DNA from 4 places in the Bacillus sp. 5w2 genome. Region 1 is predicted to be linked to each of the others. Evidence: predicted binding sites of a transcription regulator. Region 1 holds the regulator's gene; each other region holds the start of a gene.
The links. Region 1 encodes Rex, which represses fermentation and respiration genes when NADH is low (regulators of the CRP and FNR family bind a similar motif). Its sites were predicted from a motif close to TTGTGAAATATTTCACAA; they were not measured.

Region 1 (5,220 bases):
CACATCCTTAATTCTACTTCTTCAACATTCAAAATGTCATTATCGTGACAGTAATCAATAAAACCACCTAAGAGAACCTTATAATTTTGAATATTTACCTCCGTTGTATTCCTAAACTTACGGTCTTCCAGAAATTCTTGGTATGCAAAATTTAACAACACAAAAAAGACTACCTCCTTTTACCAAGGAAGTAGCCTTCTAATTATTTATTTATACATTGCACAGCTTCACAGAGTGATGCTTATTACATCATTCCGCCCATACCGCCCATGCCCATGCCGCCCATGTCAGGCATTGCTGGTGCATTTGGTTCTGGCTTGTCAGCTACTACAGCTTCAGTTGTTAAGAACATAGCTGCAACAGATGCTGCGTTTTGAAGTGCAGAGCGAGTTACTTTAGCTGGATCTACGATACCAGTTTCAAGCATGTTAACCCACTCACCAGTAGCTGCGTTGAAACCAACGCCTACTTTTTCGCCTTTTAGACGCTCTACAACTACAGATCCTTCTAGACCAGCGTTGATTGCGATTTGACGAACTGGCTCTTCTAATGCACGAAGTACGATGTTGATACCTGTTGCTTCGTCGCCTTCAGCTACGATAGAAGCTACTTTCGTGTATACGTTCATAAGTGAAGTACCACCACCTGCAACGATACCTTCTTCTACTGCTGCACGAGTTGAGTTAAGTGCATCTTCAATGCGAAGTTTGCGCTCTTTTAACTCAGTTTCAGTTGCTGCACCTACTTTAATTACCGCTACGCCACCTGCAAGTTTTGCAAGGCGCTCTTGTAATTTTTCACGATCGAATTCAGAAGTAGTTTCTTCTAATTGCGCGCGGATTTGACCGATGCGAGCTTCGATTTGTTGTGAATTCCCAATACCTTCAACTACAGTTGTGTTTTCTTTCGTTACAACAATTTTACCAGCGCGTCCTAAAGATTCAACTGTAGCAGATTTTAAGTCACGACCTAATTCTTCAGTGATTACTTCGCCACCAGTTAAGATTGCGATATCTTCTAGCATTGCTTTACGACGGTCACCAAATCCAGGAGCTTTAACAGCTACTACATTGAATGTACCACGAAGTTTGTTCACTACTAATGTAGCTAATGCTTCACCTTCTACATCTTCAGCAATGATAAGAAGTGGTTTACCTTGTTGTACCACTTGCTCTAATACTGGTAAGATTTCTTGGATGTTAGAAATCTTCTTATCAGTAATTAAGATGTATGGGTTATCAAGAACTGCTTCCATTTTGTCAGAATCAGTAATCATGTAAGGAGATGCATATCCACGATCAAATTGCATACCTTCTACTACGTCTAATTCTGTTGTAAATCCTTTAGATTCTTCTAAAGTAATAACGCCGTCGTTACCAACGCGCTCCATTGCTTCAGCGATTAATTGACCAACTTCTTCGTCAGCCGCAGAAATAGCAGCTACTTGTGCGATAGAAGATTTACCTTCGATCGGTTTAGAAATTGTTTTTAATTCTGCAATTGCAGCAGTAACAGCTTTTTCGATACCTTTACGAAGACCCATTGGGTTTGCACCAGCTGTTACGTTTTTAAGACCTTCACGAATCATAGCTTGCGCTAATACAGTTGCAGTTGTTGTTCCGTCACCAGCTACATCATTTGTTTTGCTAGCAACTTCTGCTACTAATTTTGCACCCATGTTTTCGAATGCATCTTCTAATTCGATTTCTTTTGCGATTGTTACACCGTCATTTGTAATAAGTGGTGAACCGAATTTCTTCTCAAGTACAACGTTACGACCTTTTGGTCCCAGCGTTACTTTTACTGCGTTTGCAAGAGTGTCGACACCGCGAAGCATCGAACGACGTGCTTCTTCACTAAATTTAATATCTTTTGCCATAATAATTGACCCCCTTGGATTTTTTAAGATTTATATAATTAACCGATAACTGCTAAAATGTCACTTTCACGTAAAATCAAGTAGTCTGTACCTTCGTATTTCACTTCAGTACCTGCATATTTTGAGAAGATGATAAGATCACCTGCTGCTACCTCTAAAGCAACACGCTCACCATTTTCAAGCACTCGACCAGTACCTACTGCAATAACTTTACCCTCTTGTGGTTTTTCTTTTGCAGTGTCTGGTAATACAATACCACTTGCTGTTTTTTCTTCTGCTTGAACAAGCTCAATTACAACGCGATCACCTAATGGCTTTAGCATGAACAATAACCTCCTCATTTTGTTATGTAAATTTTATTTATTAGCACTCAACTCACCCGAGTGCTAACACACTTATAATAATAAATAATCTCAATTTCTTTTGCAAGTAAAAAAATCATAATTTTTTCGCAAATTAAGCTATACACTTTTCTATATAGAGTCCCTCTTCTTCTACCTTTACTATATGAATCGTTGTTTCCACTACTCGTATGTTACAATATGAAAGGACACCCTAAGTTGTTTTCGCTATACACACAACTTTCTCCTGTCTTCTATTATCATTTCAAATAAGGATTTACGAAAAAAACATAATTTAAGTGAGGTTTATATCGTAGGTAGCATACTTACATGTTATCCTACCTTATCTCATACACTAGAGTTAGAAAGGATGGTTAAACCATTTGAAAAAACAATATTGGTGGGTTATCGTTACATACATTTTAATGCAGTTATCATCCATTGCTGGATTACCACTTCTGCTGAAAACTGGACTTTATGATAACAGGGGATTTACTAGAGAAGAGAAATTTCAACTCATAACTGGACACTGGGCAATCATTAGCTTCTTTATTGCATTATGTATCGTACTTTGTTTACTTAAAGCTGATATTCGCGACAGACATTTAGATACAAAGCGCTCTACTGTTCCAGCTACGATTGGTTGGATTTTTATCGGATTCTTCTTAGCATTTTTCTCGCAAAGTATTGCCGGTATGATCGAAATGTATGTATTAGGTATTAAACCTGGATCTGAAAATACAGCGAGACTTATGGATATCGCAAGAACGACACCTTGGTTCCTTATCGTTATATCTATAATAGGACCTATTTTGGAAGAAATCGTATTTAGAAAAATTTTATTTGGTACACTGTATAAGAAGTTTAATTTCTTTATTGCTGCTATCATTAGTTCTCTCGTATTCGCAGCAATTCATTTTGATTTTACTCACTTATTGGTATACACTGCTATGGGGCTCGTATTCGCCTTTTTATATGTAAAAACGAAGCGCATTATCGTTCCAATTGCAGCCCATGTTGCAATGAATACATTAGTTGCAATTGCTCAAGTTTTAGTGAGTAATGAACAAATTCAAGAAATGATTAAAGAAGCTGAAAAAATGCAAGGCTTTATCGGAGGATTTTTAGTATGAGAAACTCGCCATTATTCATGGCTGCATTGTACTTCCTTCTTGGATGTATCTTTACACGCTTCGCCATTACGAACGTAACAGATACAATCTGGAATATGTGGACAATACTATTTGCAGTTATGGCAACAATTGATTTTAATTTGGCACTTCGCCTTATCTTAGTTAAATTCACAAAGAAAAAATAATAATAAAACGCAGAGGTCGCTTCCTCTGCGTTTTATTGTGGATAATTCTTCAAAAAGTAAACAAGTGTTTGTAATTCTACTGCTAAATCAATATGATGAATTCTTATATTGTCTGACACATTTAAGCGCGCTGGTGTGAAATTTAAAATACCATGCACGTTCGTTTCCGCTAATCTATCTGCTACAGATTGTGCTACTGTAGCGGGTACTGTTAATATTGCCACTTGTATATCAGTTGATAAACGTTCTTCTAATTCATCTAAATGATATACAGGAATGCCCCCGATTTCTGTTCCGACTTTCTCTTCACTAACGTCAAACGCCATTTCAATTTTTGTATTATTGTTTTTCGTGAAATTATAATGTAAGAAAGCGGTCCCTAAATTACCTACTCCAATAAGTGCTACACGTGTTATATCATCTTGGTCGAGTGTTTCACGGAAAAATGATAATAAATAATTTACGTTATATCCATAACCCTTTTTCCCTAACGCTCCAAAATATGAAAAATCTCTTCGAATCGTTGCGGAATCAACCTTTACCGCTTCGCTCAATTCAGCTGATGAAACACGTTGCTTACCAGAAAGAGATAAGTTTTGGATAAATCGATAGTATAGAGGCAATCGTTTGGCAGTGGCCTGTGGAATTTTGTGCTGATCCATATAACCTCTCCTCTCTTCCTATCTTTATTCATATGCTTGAATCAAATACAGAAGTTTAGCACTCATGAATTTCCCTGTATAATAAAGAAAAGAAGTATTCTCTCTTTATTTTAAACTATACACTATTTTTAGTATGATTGAGAAATATAAACATGGCAAAGTTAAGAAATTATTTGAGGTGAAAACATTGATTTTATTACAAGTAAACGCGCTTTCGAAATTATACGGTGCAGAAACGATTCTTGCAAACATAAAATTGGAAGTTCAAACGAAAGATCGTATCGCATTAGTCGGACGAAATGGAGCCGGAAAATCTACATTATTAAAAATAATAGCTGGTGAGCTATCCCATGATGGTGGCGAAATTATAAAACCGAAAGATGTCTCCATCGGATATTTAGCTCAAAATACCGGGTTAGAAACATCTTTAACAATTTGGGATGAAATGTTAACCGTCTTTACACACTTGCAGCAAATGGAGACAAAACTTCGAAGGCTAGAGCAAGAGATGGGAAAAGAAGAAAACTTTTCAAACGAGGCTATATATGAAAGATTATTAGCTGATTACGATCAATTACAATTAGATTATAAAGATCAAGGTGGCTATCAGTACGAAGCAGATATTCGTTCGATTTTAAGCGGGCTTGGCTTCCCAGTTGAAACGCATCAGACGACGATTTCTACATTAAGCGGTGGACAAAAAACACGATTGGCTCTCGGTAAATTATTATTAACGAAACCGGACTTACTTATTTTGGACGAGCCTACAAACCATTTAGATATCGAAACATTAACATGGCTTGAACAATATTTACAAGGCTATCCTGGCGCAATACTAATCGTTTCCCATGACCGTTATTTCTTAGATAAACTCGTTACACAAGTATATGAAATTTCGAATAAAGAGAGCAGACGATTTGTTGGTAACTACAGTAAATATTTAGATTTAAAATCAGCGCTATACGAGCAAGAAATGAAACGTTATGAAAAGCAACAGGATGAAATTGCTAAGCTTGAGGA
Region 2 (5,220 bases), on a different contig from region 1:
AGGAATCGGTACGCCTGACGAATTTAGTAAAAAAGATGTAAAAGGGAAAATCGCTCTCGTTGCACGTGGTACACTCTCATTTGATGAAAAAATCGCGAATGCGAAACAAGCTGGTGCAAAAGCCGTTATTATTTATAACAATGTGGACGGAGAAATTCCTTTCTACGTTGGCGAAAGCACAAAATACATTCCAGCATTCCGCCTAACGAAAGAAGACGGTGAAAAACTAAAAGCTCAAATCGAACAAGGTAACACCTCCTTTACTTTTGGCGAAATTAGTTATATTCAAACAGAAGGCGATCATCTTGCAGACTTTAGCTCACGAGGCCCTGTTACATCAAATGATGATATTAAACCTGATATTACAGCACCTGGTGTTGCTGTACTTTCAACAGTGCCTGAATATATTAACGATCCACAAGAAGGCGAAAACTATGACGTTTCCTATGAGCGTATGCAAGGAACATCTATGGCATCCCCTCATATCGCTGGCGTTGCTGCTCTTATTTTACAAGAACACCCAGAATACTCTCCATTCGATGTAAAGGCGTCTCTTATGAACACGGCTGATGATTTAAAAGAAAAATATTCTGTATATGAAGTTGGAGCTGGGCGAGTAGATGCATACAACGCTGTTCATACAGAAACAAGCTTTAAAGTATTAGATACGACAAAAACTGTTGTAAATGATGAAGTAATTGAAGTACCCGAAGAAACTGGATCTATTGCATTCGGTAAGTTTTATCAAAAAGACGGTGAAGCTCTTGAACAAAAACGAAATATAAAAGTGGAAAACCATAATAAACAAGAGAAGAAAGAATTTAAAACAGAAATTTCTTATATACCGGCTTCTTCTACTATTAACGATGCTGTCGCAAACAGTGTAAAAGTCTCTGTTCCAGAAACAATTACTCTTGATGCTGGCAAATCAGATGAAATCGAAGCAAAAATTAATGTCCCAGCCGGTGCAAAGCAAGGCCGATATGAAGGATATATTCATATTACAAATACGAAAAATAAAGAAGAAACGTATCAAATTCCGTTCTCTATTCGTGTATCAGAACCTGGTATTGAAAACGCGATACTATCAAGAAAAGCCATTTCAACTGATACATCGAAATTTAATCCATACGGTGAATCCTATGTTCACGGGGCATTCCAATTAAATAGCGAACTTGAAACGTTAGATCTTATCGTGAAAGATTCCAAAACAAATAAAGCGCTCGGCTTCATCGGAACATTAAACACGAGTGGACTAAAAACGGATGTGTATTATTACTTAGATTCATTCTTTAACGGAAAAGTATATCCTTTTACAAATGATCCTGCAAAACCAATCGGTGATGAGAAAATCAACTTACCAGAAGGAGACTACACAATTGAGTTTGTCGGCTACGATAAAGCCGGGAAAGCACGTGTGAAAGGTGATTATGTCGTAATTGATAATACACCACCGGAAGTGAAATTAACGGGATTAAAACCTGGTATTTATGAATTAAATGAAGAGAATTATACAGTGGAAGATGGCAAAAAGGCACTATGGATTAAAGGTAATGTATATGATTCAAACGTTGACTACTTAAAAGGAAAAGGCTTAAACATTACGCAAGAAGCGAATGGCGTTATGTACTATGATTATTCCCCATACTTGCATAAGTTTTTACCTATTAATGCAAATGGTGACTTTAAAGTTGGCATTACTCCTGAATCCTTTAAGCTGGAAGGCCCAATGAACACAGGCGTATATATTTTCGATTATGCAACTGCAGGACCTGACTATCCAAACGGTGTAAATAACTATTGGTTTATCCCGCAAGGAGCTCAATATGCGAAAACTAGCTATGATAAAAGAGAAGTATACAAAAATGATGAACTTACTGTAACCCTAAATGCGAAACACGTAAAACAATTCGTTGCTGGGGAATTTAACGTAAAATTCCTAGAGAAGAACTTCAAATTTGCAAATGCGAAATTGAATCCTGCTTTTGAAAAACTCCTTTCTGAAAAAGGGGTAACAGCAAAAGTAAATGAACCGAAACTAGAAGCAGGTTCTGTTACAGTAGGCGGAGCTATCGATGACAAAAACTTCGCTGGATTAGATGGTGATTTCCCATTCATTGATGTAACGTTCAAAGTCGAAAACGATGAGTTTTATGAAGCAAATGCTCAATTAGATTTATCAGTGTTCGCTTACTGGAAACAAGGTGAACCAGAACCAAACAGAATGCGTGTACTTCAAGATCAAACATTCTCAGTTATGTCCTTAAACTCACTAGTAGAAGGAAATATTAAACCTGGTGCATTCTTAAATGAACGTGGATATTTAGATGAAAAATTCGATTATACAAAGCTTGGCGTAAAAGTATATGCAACAGATTCCTACCGTCATAAGTTTGAAGGATCACTAGATAAATATGGATACTTCAAGCTGAATGGATTTCCAGTTAATAAACGCGACTATAACTTATATGTAGAAGTTCCAGGACATTTAACAAGCCGTCTAACAACGAAATTAGGTACTGAAAAAGATGGTAAGCTGCTTGGTCAATATTATTATGCACGCCTTGATGAAAACCTTGCCGGTGATGTAAACGGTGATAAAGTAATTGATATAAAAGATGCTGAAATTATCGCTAGCAACTATGGTAAAAAAGGAGTATCTGTAAAAGACGGAGACCTTAACAAAGATGGTATTGTCGACGAAAAAGATATTCGCTTTGTTGAAAAGAACTTCTTGAAAAAGGGTCCGGATGCATCTAAATCACAAACACCTGCGGAAAAATCAAAAAGCGGTACACTGGCAGATATCTTAAAGAAATTGGGATTAACGCCTAAAAAATAATAATAAAGAGCACTCTACGTAAAGTAGAGTGCTCTTTTCTATAAACGATCCTTATCCAGCAAAAGGGGTATATTGGGGATATACAAGGAAACCGGAAAAGGAATTTATATTAAATTATATGAATTCAGAGGTAGGAAGCAGTGTCCCGCCTCTGAATGATTTATCAATTATTATAGTACTGGTGCCATTGTTTCTTTTAATACTTTTACAGAATGAGCGAATTTCGCTTTTTCATCTTCATTTAGCTCAAGTTCTACGATTTCACGTACACCTTCGCGGTTAATAACAGCTGGAACACCTACGAAAGCATCTTTCTCACCGTATTGTCCTTCAAGGTATGCAGATACAGTTAATACGCTGTTCTCGTTGCTTAAGATTGCTTTAGTTACACGAAGTAGTGACATACCGATTCCGTAGTAAGTTGCACCTTTACGCTCGATGATATGGTAAGCTGCATCACGTACGTTTTCGAAGATTTTGTCTAAGTCTTCTTGTTTGTACTGTTCGTTGTTAGCTAAGATTGTTTCTAGTTTTTGTACACCGATAGTAGCGTGGCTCCATACTGGAAGTTCAGTGTCACCGTGTTCACCAACGATGTAAGCATGTACGTTACGTGGATCTACATCTAAGTAGTCACCTAACATGTAACGGAAACGAGCAGAGTCTAAAGTTGTACCAGAACCGATTACACGCTCTTTTGGTAGACCAGATTCTTTCCAAGTTACGTAAGTTAAAATGTCAACTGGGTTAGTTGCAATTAAGAAGATTCCATCGAATCCGCTATCCATAATACCGCGAACGATTTGTTTAAAGATTTTTGTGTTCTTCTCAACTAAGTCTAAACGAGTTTCACCTGGCTTTTGTGGTAATCCAGCAGTGATAACTACTAAATCTGCATCTTTACAATCTGCATAGCTACCGCTCCAAACTTTTGTTGGTGATGGAGAGAATGGTACTGCATGGCTTAAGTCCATCGCTTCCCCTTCTGCTTTTGCTTCATTAACATCTACTAATACGAATTCTTCAGCTACACCTTGGTTGATCATTGAGTAAGCGTAACTACAACCTACAGCTCCTGTTCCTACTAATACTACACGATTGATACCTTTTTTCATGTTAATTTCCCCTCTCTATTGTTCACATCTATTTTTTATGATTGTTTAAGTAATTAATTAAAATACTAATTTAATGTTGTTTAACTTCTTTACACTCATATTGTAGCACGTATTATTGTGAATTACTTCACAAATTATGACCTATTTGTGAACTTTTTCACATAGAGTGTAAAGTTGATGGAATAGGTGTGGAATCCATTTTAATGGAGGCGTTTTCTTTAGATTGTGAAAGGATTTTTCTTATGTTTTCTTTGGTGATTGAAATTATATCAGCGATTTTCTGAATATATCAAGCGCAACTCACATTTTCTTCTTTCATCTCTAATATGGTTGCTATTTCCTTATATAAAAGTTCATAATTATACTTTAATAAAAGGATATATTTATATATTGGATTCATCTTTCCAAGCATGCTTTGTATTTCTACTTGAAGCTCTTTTCTCAAAAGTGGTTCATCTAATCCTTTTGATCCAATTAATTGAACAGATTCAATCGGGATTTCTTCACTACGCTTTTGCCTTCTTGCTAAATCACGGTGTCTATTAATCGCAACTTGAAATAACCATGTTTTTATATAAGTAATTTTCATATTTGGTACAGACAATAATGCTTTATGTATCGTGTCTTGAACAATGTCTTCTACATCTGCTGGTGTTAGCCCCTCGCCATCAAGTTAAAATTTAATACGATCCCCAGAACCATAAAAATGGACCTCGTTGTTATAAAAGACACAATATTTTTGTTTTGGAAGCATTATAAAATTTTTAACTTTCACAGCATAATTACTTTGTAATTATACCTTTTATTATCTCAAAACCAAAAACTCTTATTAAAACTTGTTTACATACATACAAATCATATAAGTGAATAAAAAATAATTATTTTTATAACCATTAGGGGGGCAAATAAATGAATATATATTTAGCCGGGCCATTTTTCAACCCTGAACAAATTGCACTATTAGAAAAATTAGAGATAATTTTATCTAAGAAAGGATTAAATGTATTTTCTCCACGAAAATATATGAGTAAATTTCCCTTTGGATCTTATGAATGGCAATTTCAAAACTTTGTTACTGATGTAAATGCAATTCAACATAGTGATATTACCTTTGCAATATATAATGATCAAGATTCCGGAACAATGTGGGAAGTTGGGTATACTTGGTCACTTAAAAAACCTATTATTATTTTTAATACTAAAGAAAAAGTTGTTAATCTTATGATTACACAATCTTTACATGCATATTTGGATAGCTTTGAT
Region 3 (5,220 bases), on a different contig from region 1:
CCAGAAGGGCTTGGTGGAGGAGATGTAAAATTACTTTCGTTACTTGGATTTATAGTGGGACTGAAAGGGATTTTTATGATTTTATTTTTAGCATCTTGTTTTAGTCTCTGTTTCTTTGGGGCTGGTATAGTATTAAAACGTATGAAAATGAGGACCCCAATTCCGTTTGGCCCTTTTATTAGCCTTGGGGCAATATGTTACATGTTGGTCACGTATACAAAATAGAGAGGGGATAGAGAGTGAACGTATATATGGATGATCAAAGAAGTTGTCCGTACGGGTATGTGCCCGCAACTACAGTAGAATGTGCCTTGCAAATGGTTCGGGATTATGATGTGAATATTCTTTCCCTTGATTTCAATATGGGGTGGGGAGAAAAAAGTGGATTAGATTTTGTAGAGGTTTTTTGTAAAGAGGGGTTATACGTAAATGAAATTCACCTTCATACGAATGATGTCATCGGTATGTACAAGGTGAAACAGAGAATTAATAAGGGAAAGGAAGAAGGAGAGATTAATCCTAATCTTGTTGTTAAATATGTGGGGAGCTAAAAACTCCAAAGTAAAACTTTGGAGTTTTTAATGTTTCATATGTGCTTGTAAAGGAATAATCTCTTCTTGTTGAGCTGCTGCGATTTCAGTTTCTTCCTGTTGAACTTCAGGTGTTTTCTTTGTTAAGTAGTGGTATACCATACCGACAAATACAGACCCGCCAATAATGTTACCAATTGTAACTGGAATTAAATTATGAATAGCACCTGCAAAAGAAATTGTCTCCGGATGCGGTGAAACTAAAGATAAAGCAAATAGTGATAAGTTTGCGATGCTATGCTCGTAACCAGATAAGAAGAATGTGAAAACGAGTAGCATCATCATCATAATTTTTGCTGTATCACCTTTAACTTGAGAAGGTAAGAAACAAGCAAGACATACAAGCCAGTTACATAAAATTGCTTTAAAGAATAATTGTATTGTAGGTGTATTCATTTTTCCTTCCACTACTTTATTCATGAAATGACCGTGATCAATTGCTCCGAAAATGCCAGTTGCGTAAAATAGTAAGGCAAAGAATAAAGCGCCAGCTAAGTTACCTGCATAACAAGCAACCCAGTTACGAAGTGTATCAGAAATCGTTGTTTCTTTTCGTAAAGTTGCCACTGTGAAATACATTGTATTTCCAGTAAACAATTCAGCACCGCCATATATAATAAGTACGAGGGCAATTCCGAAAAACATAGAAGCAGCTAAATAAGTTGCTGGTGAATCTGCAATGTGAAAAAAGTTACCTAATTTAAAACATAGTACAATAATAAAGCCGATATAAATACCCGCAAGTGCGGCACGAATGAAATATTGCAGCGGGTTTGTATCTAGCATTTGTTTTTTGCTCTTAGCCAGTTTGACAACATAATCTAATCCTTGTTCTAGCATGAGTAATACGCTCCTTTAGTACATCATCTATAAATACTCCTTATATGAATAAAGTACATGGATTCGGTCATAGTTTCAATGAGTTTGTGCAATGTTTCACAAAAAGGACATACATATATAAGGAAAACGCTTACAAAAAATAGTATAATGGAATTTTTTCTGGACATAGAGAGGGGACAAGGAAAAAAGAAAAAGCGCTGTAATTACAGCGCTTTTTCGTCTAAATTCTTTTCTACTTTTACTTCTACTTCTTTCGAGAAGAACCAACCACCAACTGCGATTCCGACTAATACAATCCAGAATGTAAGCTTCCACGGAGTGGATTCTGGGAATGAATGTGGAATTACATTTAATGCAGGGTGTGCTAATGTATAAACTGCTAGCTTCACACCAACCCAACCTACAATTAAGAATGCTGCAGTTTCAAGTCCTGGTTTACGTTTTAAGATTTGTACGAAAGCAGTTGCTGCAAATCGCATAATGATTAATCCGATAAGTCCACCTACAAAGATAACAACGAATTGCCCAGTATCAAGACTACCAATTGTACCTAATCCTGTTTTTGGTAAAGTCATTGCTAATGCAACAGCAGCTAAAATTGAATCAACTGCGAAGGCGATATCAGCAACCTCAACTTTAAATACAGTCCACCAAAAATTCTCTTGTTTTTTCTTTGCTTCTTTTTCTTCTGTTTCTTCATCTGTATTCTTTTTAACATACGTTTTAAATAAGTGATTACCAGCGATAAACATAAGGTAAATGGCACCAATTGCTTGCACTTGCCATACATCGACTAAGAACGAGATCATAAATAACGATCCGAATCGGAAAACAAATGCCCCCGCTAATCCATAAAATAGTGCTTTCTTTCGTTTTTCTTCTGGTAAATGTTTTACCATAATTGCAAGAACAAGCGCGTTATCAGCCGCTAAAATCCCCTCAAGTGCAATTAGGATGAGTAATACCCAACCATACTCCAATAATAATGATACATCCATGTACATTCTCCTCTCATTTCTATAAGTACTAAATAAGTGAAGAATTTCCCCACTATTTAGTTTCCCCATACTCCTGCCTATTAACTTTGGAAGAATTTGGTAATGAATGCAAAAAAGACCTCTGCCGTTAATAGGCAAAGGTCTTGCTAGACATATGTAATGAAAATGCCAACAAAGCCGGAAGAACTAAGTTCTACGTAATGACGACTTTGTTTCCAAGAAAGATTCTTGGACGCTACTCCCCTTTGGAGATATGCTATTGTACTCTCATTATATGGATAATTTATACGGTTGTCAACCTGTTAAAATATCTTCATTCGGATATTTTATTTTTTGTTTCTTTTTACGTGCAAAAGAAAAAGCCAATGTTAAAGGTCCCATCTTCCCAAAAAACATCATAAAGATGATAATAGCTTTTCCAATCATAGTTAAGTGTGGTGTGAAATTCATACTGAGACCGACAGTCCCAAATGCTGAAAATACTTCGAAAGCACTCATCAATAGAGGAACTCGCTCAGTAATACTTAAAATTAAAATAGCAAAAAAGATAAATGAAATGGAAATAATCGTGATGGTCAATGATTTGACGATGAGAGTATCTTTAATAGATTTTTTAAACACGACAATATCATCTCGTTCTTGTAAAAATTTAAATACCCCAAAAAACATGATTAAAAATGTTGTTAACTTAATTCCACCACCAGTTGAAGCACTGCCAGCCCCAATAAACATTAGGAGCATCATTAATAAAAGGGAAGGCTTTGATAATGCAGAAATATCAACTGTATTAAACCCGGCAGTACGCGTTGAAATCGCCTGGAAATAAGCGGCCATTCCTTCTTCAAATGGGGTAAATCCTCTCATAGAAAGGGAATTGTGGAACTCGAATATAAAAATAAAAACAGTCGCAATAATATTGACGATTAGAGTAGAAGAGAGCATAAGTTTTGAGTGTAATGTAAGGTTTTTAAAATTTTTCTTTCTTTTTATATCTACGATTACTGTAAAACCAATCCCACCTAAAATAATGAGGGAGGAAATAACGAGATTGACAAGAATGCTATGAGAATGGGACATTAAATTATCGCTCCATACAGAAAAACCAGCATTGTTAAATGCAGAGATCGAATGAAAAAAGCTATAATAGACCCCTTTAGCAATACCGTATTTCGGTACCCATTCAAAAGAAAGAATCAAAGTAGCGATACATTCGACTGTAAAAGAGAATAAAAATAATGCTTTGGCAAGACGAATGACGCCACCAATATTCGTTTGATTTAACGCTTGTTGCAGTAAAATTCGGTTTTGAAGGCCAATTTTTCTGCCGAGCATAATTGCAATTAAAACGGCAAAGCTCATAATGCCAAGTCCGCCAACTTGTATAAGCGCTAAAATGACACATTGGCCAAATAAGGTAAATACTTTCCCAGTGTCCACAACACCAAGCCCTGTAACCGTACAAGCAGAAACGGTTGTAAATAAAGCATCGAGCCATGAAATAGACGTTGTTGTAGCAATTGGTAGCTTTAATAAGCATGTGCCGATAACTGATAACATAATAAAAGACAAAGTAAGAACACGGGGAGGACTCATACGAATGTTAATCCGTTTCATGTTACATATCGTTCCTTTCAGTTTGCTCTTACTAGTATGTGAAAAAGCACGATTATGTATGTTAAAAATAGAAAGAGGCAGAGAATATCTGCCTCTAAGCCATATGTTATAGGTTTATCCACGTAATTGTTGTTGAGCTAAAGCAACAAGGCGTTTCGTTACTTCGCCGCCAACTGAACCGTTAGAACGAGATGCTGTATTAGAACCTAAGCTTACGCCGAATTCTTGTGCAATTTCATATTTAAATTGTTCAAGTGCTTGTTCTGCACCTGGAACTAGTAATTTGTTTGTTTTTACCATGTTGATACACATCCTTATGAGTAGTCCAGTTCAGCTAAGTACCTATCTAAACTGGTAACGTTATTTTATGTGGAAACGGCGTACTCATACGCGGAAGTAATCGGTGTGATTAGAAGTTATTGGATAGAAAAAAGAGTAGCAAATTTGCTACTCTTTTTTCAGTATTGTCGCTGTACCTTCAACGACAATATCACCTGATTGATTATATATGTTTGTTTGCAACGTAATGATTTTTTTATCGTCACGTTTTTTTATGACTTCTGCCACAACGCGAAGTGTATCGCCAATCTTGACAGGAGCACGGAATGAAACGTTTTGAGATAAATAAATCGTATTTTTTCCTGGGAGCTTCGTTCCAAGGATAGTAGAAATAAAACTTGAAACGAGCATACCATGAGCAATACGTTCTTTAAACATTGTCGTTTTTGCAAAAGAGTCTAAAATATGAATAGGATTCACATCTCCAGTCAATTTTGCAAAATTGATAACGTCCTCATCCGTAATCGTTTTTGTAAGGGATGCTTGATCACCGACTTGAATCTCATCATAACGAAGCTCCGGAACAGTTTGTGCTTCTTGAAATGGATTCATTTGGGCCTCCTTCTTTTCCATATCGAAAAATGCCAGCCATCTTGATGTAGTAGGAGGAAGAAAGAGTTTTGTTTGTGCTGCAGTTAGCTCCCACATTTTTCTTACTTGATGGAAGTAAATAAATTTTTTGAGTTTTCCTCGAACTGCTTTGCGAGTTCTAGTTGTTTGGACTTGAACTCTCCCAAAAAAACTTCAAATTGTTTTTGAACCTCTTCACGTTGTAATTGTTGCTGTTCAATAAATTGTTTTGTTGTTTCTTCAAATTGACCACTAGTTTGAGTAAGAAT
Region 4 (5,220 bases), on a different contig from region 1:
TCACTGTATCATATTCTCTTAAACTTAAAGACAAGTAAATACAGCCATTCTGGGAGATGTTTTCCAAAAGAAAAAGAGCCGCTTTATTGCGACTCTTTCATAACCATTACTCTCCTTTATATGCTTCCATATAAATTTCTTTCAGCTCTGAAATGAGAGGTAATTTTGGATTAGCTGTTGTACATTGATCTTCAAAAGCTCTTTCTGCTAATAATCCAACAACCTCTTCAAATTCATCTTTAGCAACTCCTTGTCCTGCAATACTCATATTTATATTTAAGCTTTTTCCAAGCTCAATAATTGCCTGGACGAGTGATTCCACACCTTCTGTTGTTGAACTTGCTGGAAGCCCGATTGTTCTCGCAATATGTGCATAGCGTTCATCAGCTACAAAGTGCTCATATTTTGGGAACAATGCGTGTTTTCTTGGCTTAATAGCATTATAGCGAACTACGTGCGGCATAAGAATTGCATTCGCACGTCCATGCGGAATATGGAATTCTGGTCCAATTTTATGTGCTAAACTGTGATTAATACCTAGGAAAGCATTTGCAAATGCCATCCCTGCGATTGCAGAAGCATTATGCATTTTTTCGCGTGCTTCTTCATCATTTCCATCTTTAAATGCTCTTGGTAAATATTTAAATACAAGATCAATGGCTTTTAATGCTAATCCATCTGTATAGTCATTTGCCAGAACAGACACATACGCCTCGATTGCATGCGTTAATACGTCCATCCCAGTGTCTGCTGTTACATGTGGTGGTACTGTCATTACAAATTGTGGATCAACAATTGCTACATCTGGCGTTAATTCATAATCTGCAAGTGGATACTTTATATTATTTTTCTTATCTGTAATAACCGCAAATGGTGTCACTTCTGATCCTGTTCCTGATGTTGTTGGAATGGCAACAAACTGTGCCTTACTTCCTAATTCCGGATATTTACATGTACGTTTTCTTATATCTAAAAACTTCTGTTTAATTCCATAGAATGTTGTTTCTGGGTGCTCATAGAAAAGCCACATCCCTTTCGCTGCATCCATAGCTGAACCACCACCAAGTGCGATAATTACATCTGGCTTAAAACTTCTCATCATTTCCGCACCTTTAAACACTGTTTCATCTGATGGATCTGGCTCAACCTCAAAGAAAACTTCAACTTTTACATCATTTGCATGTTTACGTAAATAATGTGTAACCGTATCTACATATCCGTGCTCAACCATTCCTGGATCCGTTACAATAAATGCGCGTGAAATGTTAGGCATATTCGCTAAATATGCTGTCGCATGTTTTTCAAAATAAATTTTGGGTGGTAATTTAAACCACTGCATATTCTTTTTTCTATTTGCCAACCTTTTTATATTTAATAAATGCGTCGCTGTTACGTTTTGAGAAACTGAGTTTTTCCCGTAGGAACCGCAACCAAGCGTAAGTGATGGAATAAATCCATTATATATGTCGCCGATTCCACCTTGTGAGGAAGGGGCATTTACAATAAGGCGGCAAGCTTTCATGCGTAATCCAAATTGCTTTTGCACTTCTTTATTTACAGAATGGATGACTGCTGAATGTCCTAAACCACCGAGGTTTAACATTTCCTCGCAATATGTAAATCCTTCTTCTAATGAATTTGCTTTTACACAGGCTAATACTGGACTCAGTTTCTCACGAGATAGTGGATAGGCTGCTCCGATACCTTGAATTTCAGCTACAAGCATTTTTGTATTTTTAGGCACAGTAATTCCAACTAATTCGGCAATATACTGTGCGGATTTCCCTACAATATCACTATTTACTGCACATGTATTTTCATTAATAACAAGTTTTTCTAATTTTCTTCTCTCTTCCTCTGTTACAAAGTAACAATTGTTTGCAATCATTTCTGTTTTCACATCATCATAAATTTCCTTATCTACAATGATTGCTTGTTCTGATGCACAAATCATACCGTTATCAAATGTTTTTGATAAAATTAAATCATTAACGGCTCGTTTTATATGCGCTGATTTCTCTATATAACATGGTACATTACCAGGACCTACACCTAGCGCTGGTTTTCCAGTAGAATAAGCTGATTTCACCATACCTGCTCCTCCAGTTGCCAAAACAAGTGCAACACCTTCATGGTTCATTAATTGTTTCGTTGCTTCGACAGAAGGTCTTTCAATCCACTGAATACAATGTTTTGGTGCCCCTGCCTTCACCGCTGCATCATATACTGTTTTCGCCGCTGCAATGGAACAGTTTTGTGCTGAAGGATGAAATGCGAAAATAATTGGATTTCTCGTTTTTATCGCAATCAATGCTTTAAACATTGTTGTCGACGTTGGGTTCGTTACTGGCGTTACCCCAGCTACTACACCGACAGGTTCCGCAATTTCTATTATTTCTTCATGAGGATCTTCGTGAATAATCCCTACTGTTTTATCTTTCTTTATGCTATGCCAAATATATTCAGTAGCAAAAATATTTTTAATGCATTTATCTTCGTATACACCACGCCCTGTTTCTTCAACAGCCAACTTTGCAAGTGGCATATGTTGATCAACACCTGCTAATGCCATTTCATGAACAATGTTGTCAATTTGCTCTTGTGTAAAGCTTTCTAATGCTTGTAAAGCCTTCCGACCGTTATTCACTAACGTTTCAATCATCTCTTTTACTTCCTGCATTTCATTTACAACTTTCTCTTTGACTACCATGTAAATTCCTCCTATTCTGCTATCTTGGACTAAATAAGACCCTATAGGTCGTAATCAGTCCCGATTAGCGCAAAAAAAATAGAGTTGCTTTCCTACATGAACCTCATTGTTTGTGAAATATTTCACAAGTTTGTTCGTGAGTAACACTTCATGAACTTAATATACATGAAATCATTTCATTTGTGTATGTCTATTTTGTGAAATGTTTCACAAAATAACATAATAAAAATGCACTGCCTATATTAGCAGTGCATTTTTATTATGCTAGCGCTTGTGCTAGATCTTCAATTAAATCTTCGCCGTCTTCAATACCGACAGAAATACGAATTAATGTATCTGTAATTCCTAATTCCTTGCGACGATCTGCTGGGATTGATGCATGTGTCATTTGAGATGGAATAGAAATTAAACTTTCTACTGCTCCTAAACTTTCAGCAAGTGTAAAGTATTGTAATTTCTCAAGTACTTTATTTAATGTTTCTTCGCTATCTACATCAAATGAGATAATAGCACCAAATCCATTTGCTTGTTCTGTTGCTAATTCATGGTTTTGATGTGACTCAAGACCTGGATAATATACTTTATTTACTTTTGGATGGTTATTTAAAAACTCAGCAATTGCACGTGAATTCGTTTCATGTTCTTCCATTCGAATTCCTAATGTTTTTAAACCACGAAGTAGTAAGAAGCTATCTTGTGGGCCAAGAATGCCTCCTGTTGAATTTTGCACAAAGTGAAGATCTTCTGCTAATTGCGGGCTATTTACAACTACTAGACCTGCAACTACGTCACTATGACCTCCTAAATATTTCGTTGCACTATGAAGTACAATGTCTGCTCCTAAAGAAATCGGCGACTGCCAATATGGCGTCATGAATGTGTTATCAATAATTGTTAATAAATCTTTCTCTTTAGCAAGAGTAGATATTTTTTTAATATCAGTAATTTTTAGTAATGGATTCGTTGGTGTTTCTACATAAACCGCTTTCGTATTTGGAAGAATCGCTTCTGCAACTTCCTCTAAGTTTGTTGTATCTACAAATGTATGCTCAATACCGAAACGGTTTAATACTTTCGTGATAACGCGGTACGTTCCACCATAAACATCATCAGTTAAAATAACGTGGTCACCTTTTGAGAACAACATAATTGTCGCTGTAATAGCAGCCATTCCTGAGCCAAATGCAAATCCCGCATGGCCGTTTTCTAATACAGCAATCATTTCTTCTAAAGCTGCACGTGTTGGGTTACCTGTACGTGAATATTCATATCCTTGATGTTTACCAACTGCTTCTTGTTTGTACGTACTTGTTTGATAGATCGGTACGTTTACAGATCCAGTTGAAGGTTCTCCTATGCGAATACCATGAATTAACTTTGTCTTTGCTCTCATTTTTATTCCCATCCTTTGTATATGTCTTTACTTAAATAGCGCTCACTACTATCGGGAAAAATCGTTACAATATTTGTACCTGGTGCCGCTTTCTCTGCTTCAAGTAAACTTGCATGAAATGCTGCTCCTGAAGAGCTCCCAACAAGCAGTCCTTCTTTTTGCGCTAATTCCTTCACTCGTAAAAATGCATTTCGATCAAAAATTGTATGAATTTCATCAAAATACGATGTTTTCAAAAATGGCGGGATGAATTCAAGGCCAATCCCTTCCGTTTCATGTGAACCAGCTTTACCACCATTTAAAATAGATCCTTCTGGTTCCACAATAACCGTTTTTATATCTACATTTTTTTCTTTCAAATAAGATGCAGTCCCCATGAATGTACCACCAGTTCCTGCTCCTGCAACAAATATGTTAATCTCTCCGTTCAATGCGTCCCAAAGTTCAGGACCTAATGTTTTGAAATAAGCACGAGGGTTTGCTTCATTTGCAAACTGACTTGGAGAGTATGAATTCGGTATTTCATTTACTAACTCTTTCGCTTTTGCAATTGCACCGGTCATTCCTTGCTCAGTCGGTGTATGCACGACCGTTGCGCCTAGTGCTTTCATTAATTCTTGTTTTTCAATACTAAATTTCTCTGGTACACAAACAATAACGCGTAAATCATGTTCTAACGCTGCAAGTGCCAGTCCAATACCAGTATTTCCAGCAGTCGGTTCAATAATTGTTCCACCCTGGGTAACAAGCCCTTTTTCTAGCGCATCTTCGATTAATTCTCTTCCTAAGCGATCCTTAACGCTTCCACCTGGGTTATAAAATTCAAGCTTCGCAAATAAACGGACCCCTTCTGGAAGTGAAAAACGAGTAATTTCTACAATTGGTGTATGACCAATTAACTCATGAACTCCACGATATACATTCATCGTGTTCTCCCCCTTATTTGCCAATAAAGAAAAGGCAACTGTATGTATTTTCTTTATATGAGACAGTTGCCTTTTTGTTACATTACTTTAACTCTTCTAGTACTTTTACAATAAAGTTTGTAGAATGAAGAGCTGCTTGATCTAAAAATTGATCAAATGAAACATTAGACTCTTTACCAGCAATATCAGAA

Region 2: a site for Rex is predicted at 4,073-4,090, ahead of ACXY7N_RS22920 (L-lactate dehydrogenase). Genes of this name have one in related genera too.
Region 3: a site for Rex is predicted at 1,515-1,532, ahead of ACXY7N_RS05395 (formate/nitrite transporter family protein). Genes of this name have one in related genera too.
Region 4: a site for Rex is predicted at 2,821-2,838, ahead of adhE (bifunctional acetaldehyde-CoA/alcohol dehydrogenase). Genes of this name have one in related genera too.

What each region holds. Positions count from the first base shown of each region.
Region 1 covers NZ_JBTIWT010000033.1:4,517-9,736, reverse strand. Annotated here, with positions in the region: gene ACXY7N_RS29780 (hypothetical protein) at 1-3, opposite strand, end outside; gene groL (chaperonin GroEL) at 245-1,879, opposite strand; gene groES (co-chaperone GroES) at 1,918-2,202, opposite strand; gene ACXY7N_RS29765 (CPBP family intramembrane glutamic endopeptidase) at 2,604-3,353, shown strand; gene ACXY7N_RS29760 (YdiK family protein) at 3,350-3,538, shown strand; gene ACXY7N_RS29755 (redox-sensing transcriptional repressor Rex) at 3,571-4,200, opposite strand; gene ACXY7N_RS29750 (ABC-F family ATP-binding cassette domain-containing protein) at 4,388-5,220, shown strand, end outside.
Region 2 covers NZ_JBTIWT010000017.1:1,666-6,885, reverse strand. Annotated here, with positions in the region: gene ACXY7N_RS22925 (S8 family serine peptidase) at 1-2,842, shown strand, start outside; gene ACXY7N_RS22920 (L-lactate dehydrogenase) at 3,013-3,957, opposite strand; partial or broken gene ACXY7N_RS22915 (RNA polymerase sigma factor) at 4,247-4,597, opposite strand; gene ACXY7N_RS22910 (nucleoside 2-deoxyribosyltransferase) at 4,867-5,220, shown strand, end outside.
Region 3 covers NZ_JBTIWT010000002.1:225,714-230,933, forward strand. Annotated here, with positions in the region: gene ACXY7N_RS05385 (prepilin peptidase) at 1-225, shown strand, start outside; gene ACXY7N_RS05390 (cyclic-phosphate processing receiver domain-containing protein) at 240-551, shown strand; gene ACXY7N_RS05395 (formate/nitrite transporter family protein) at 579-1,430, opposite strand; gene ACXY7N_RS05400 (TerC family protein) at 1,634-2,428, opposite strand; yybP-ykoY riboswitch at 2,519-2,684, opposite strand; gene ACXY7N_RS05405 (TrkH family potassium uptake protein) at 2,723-4,042, opposite strand; gene ACXY7N_RS05410 (alpha/beta-type small acid-soluble spore protein) at 4,157-4,342, opposite strand; gene ACXY7N_RS05415 (MaoC family dehydratase) at 4,490-4,933, opposite strand; gene phaP (polyhydroxyalkanoic acid inclusion protein PhaP) at 5,035-5,220, opposite strand, start outside.
Region 4 covers NZ_JBTIWT010000005.1:190,800-196,019, forward strand. Annotated here, with positions in the region: gene adhE (bifunctional acetaldehyde-CoA/alcohol dehydrogenase) at 107-2,710, opposite strand; gene ACXY7N_RS12825 (bifunctional cystathionine gamma-lyase/homocysteine desulfhydrase) at 2,970-4,103, opposite strand; gene ACXY7N_RS12830 (O-acetylserine dependent cystathionine beta-synthase) at 4,106-5,029, opposite strand; gene mtnN (5'-methylthioadenosine/S-adenosylhomocysteine nucleosidase) at 5,112-5,220, opposite strand, start outside.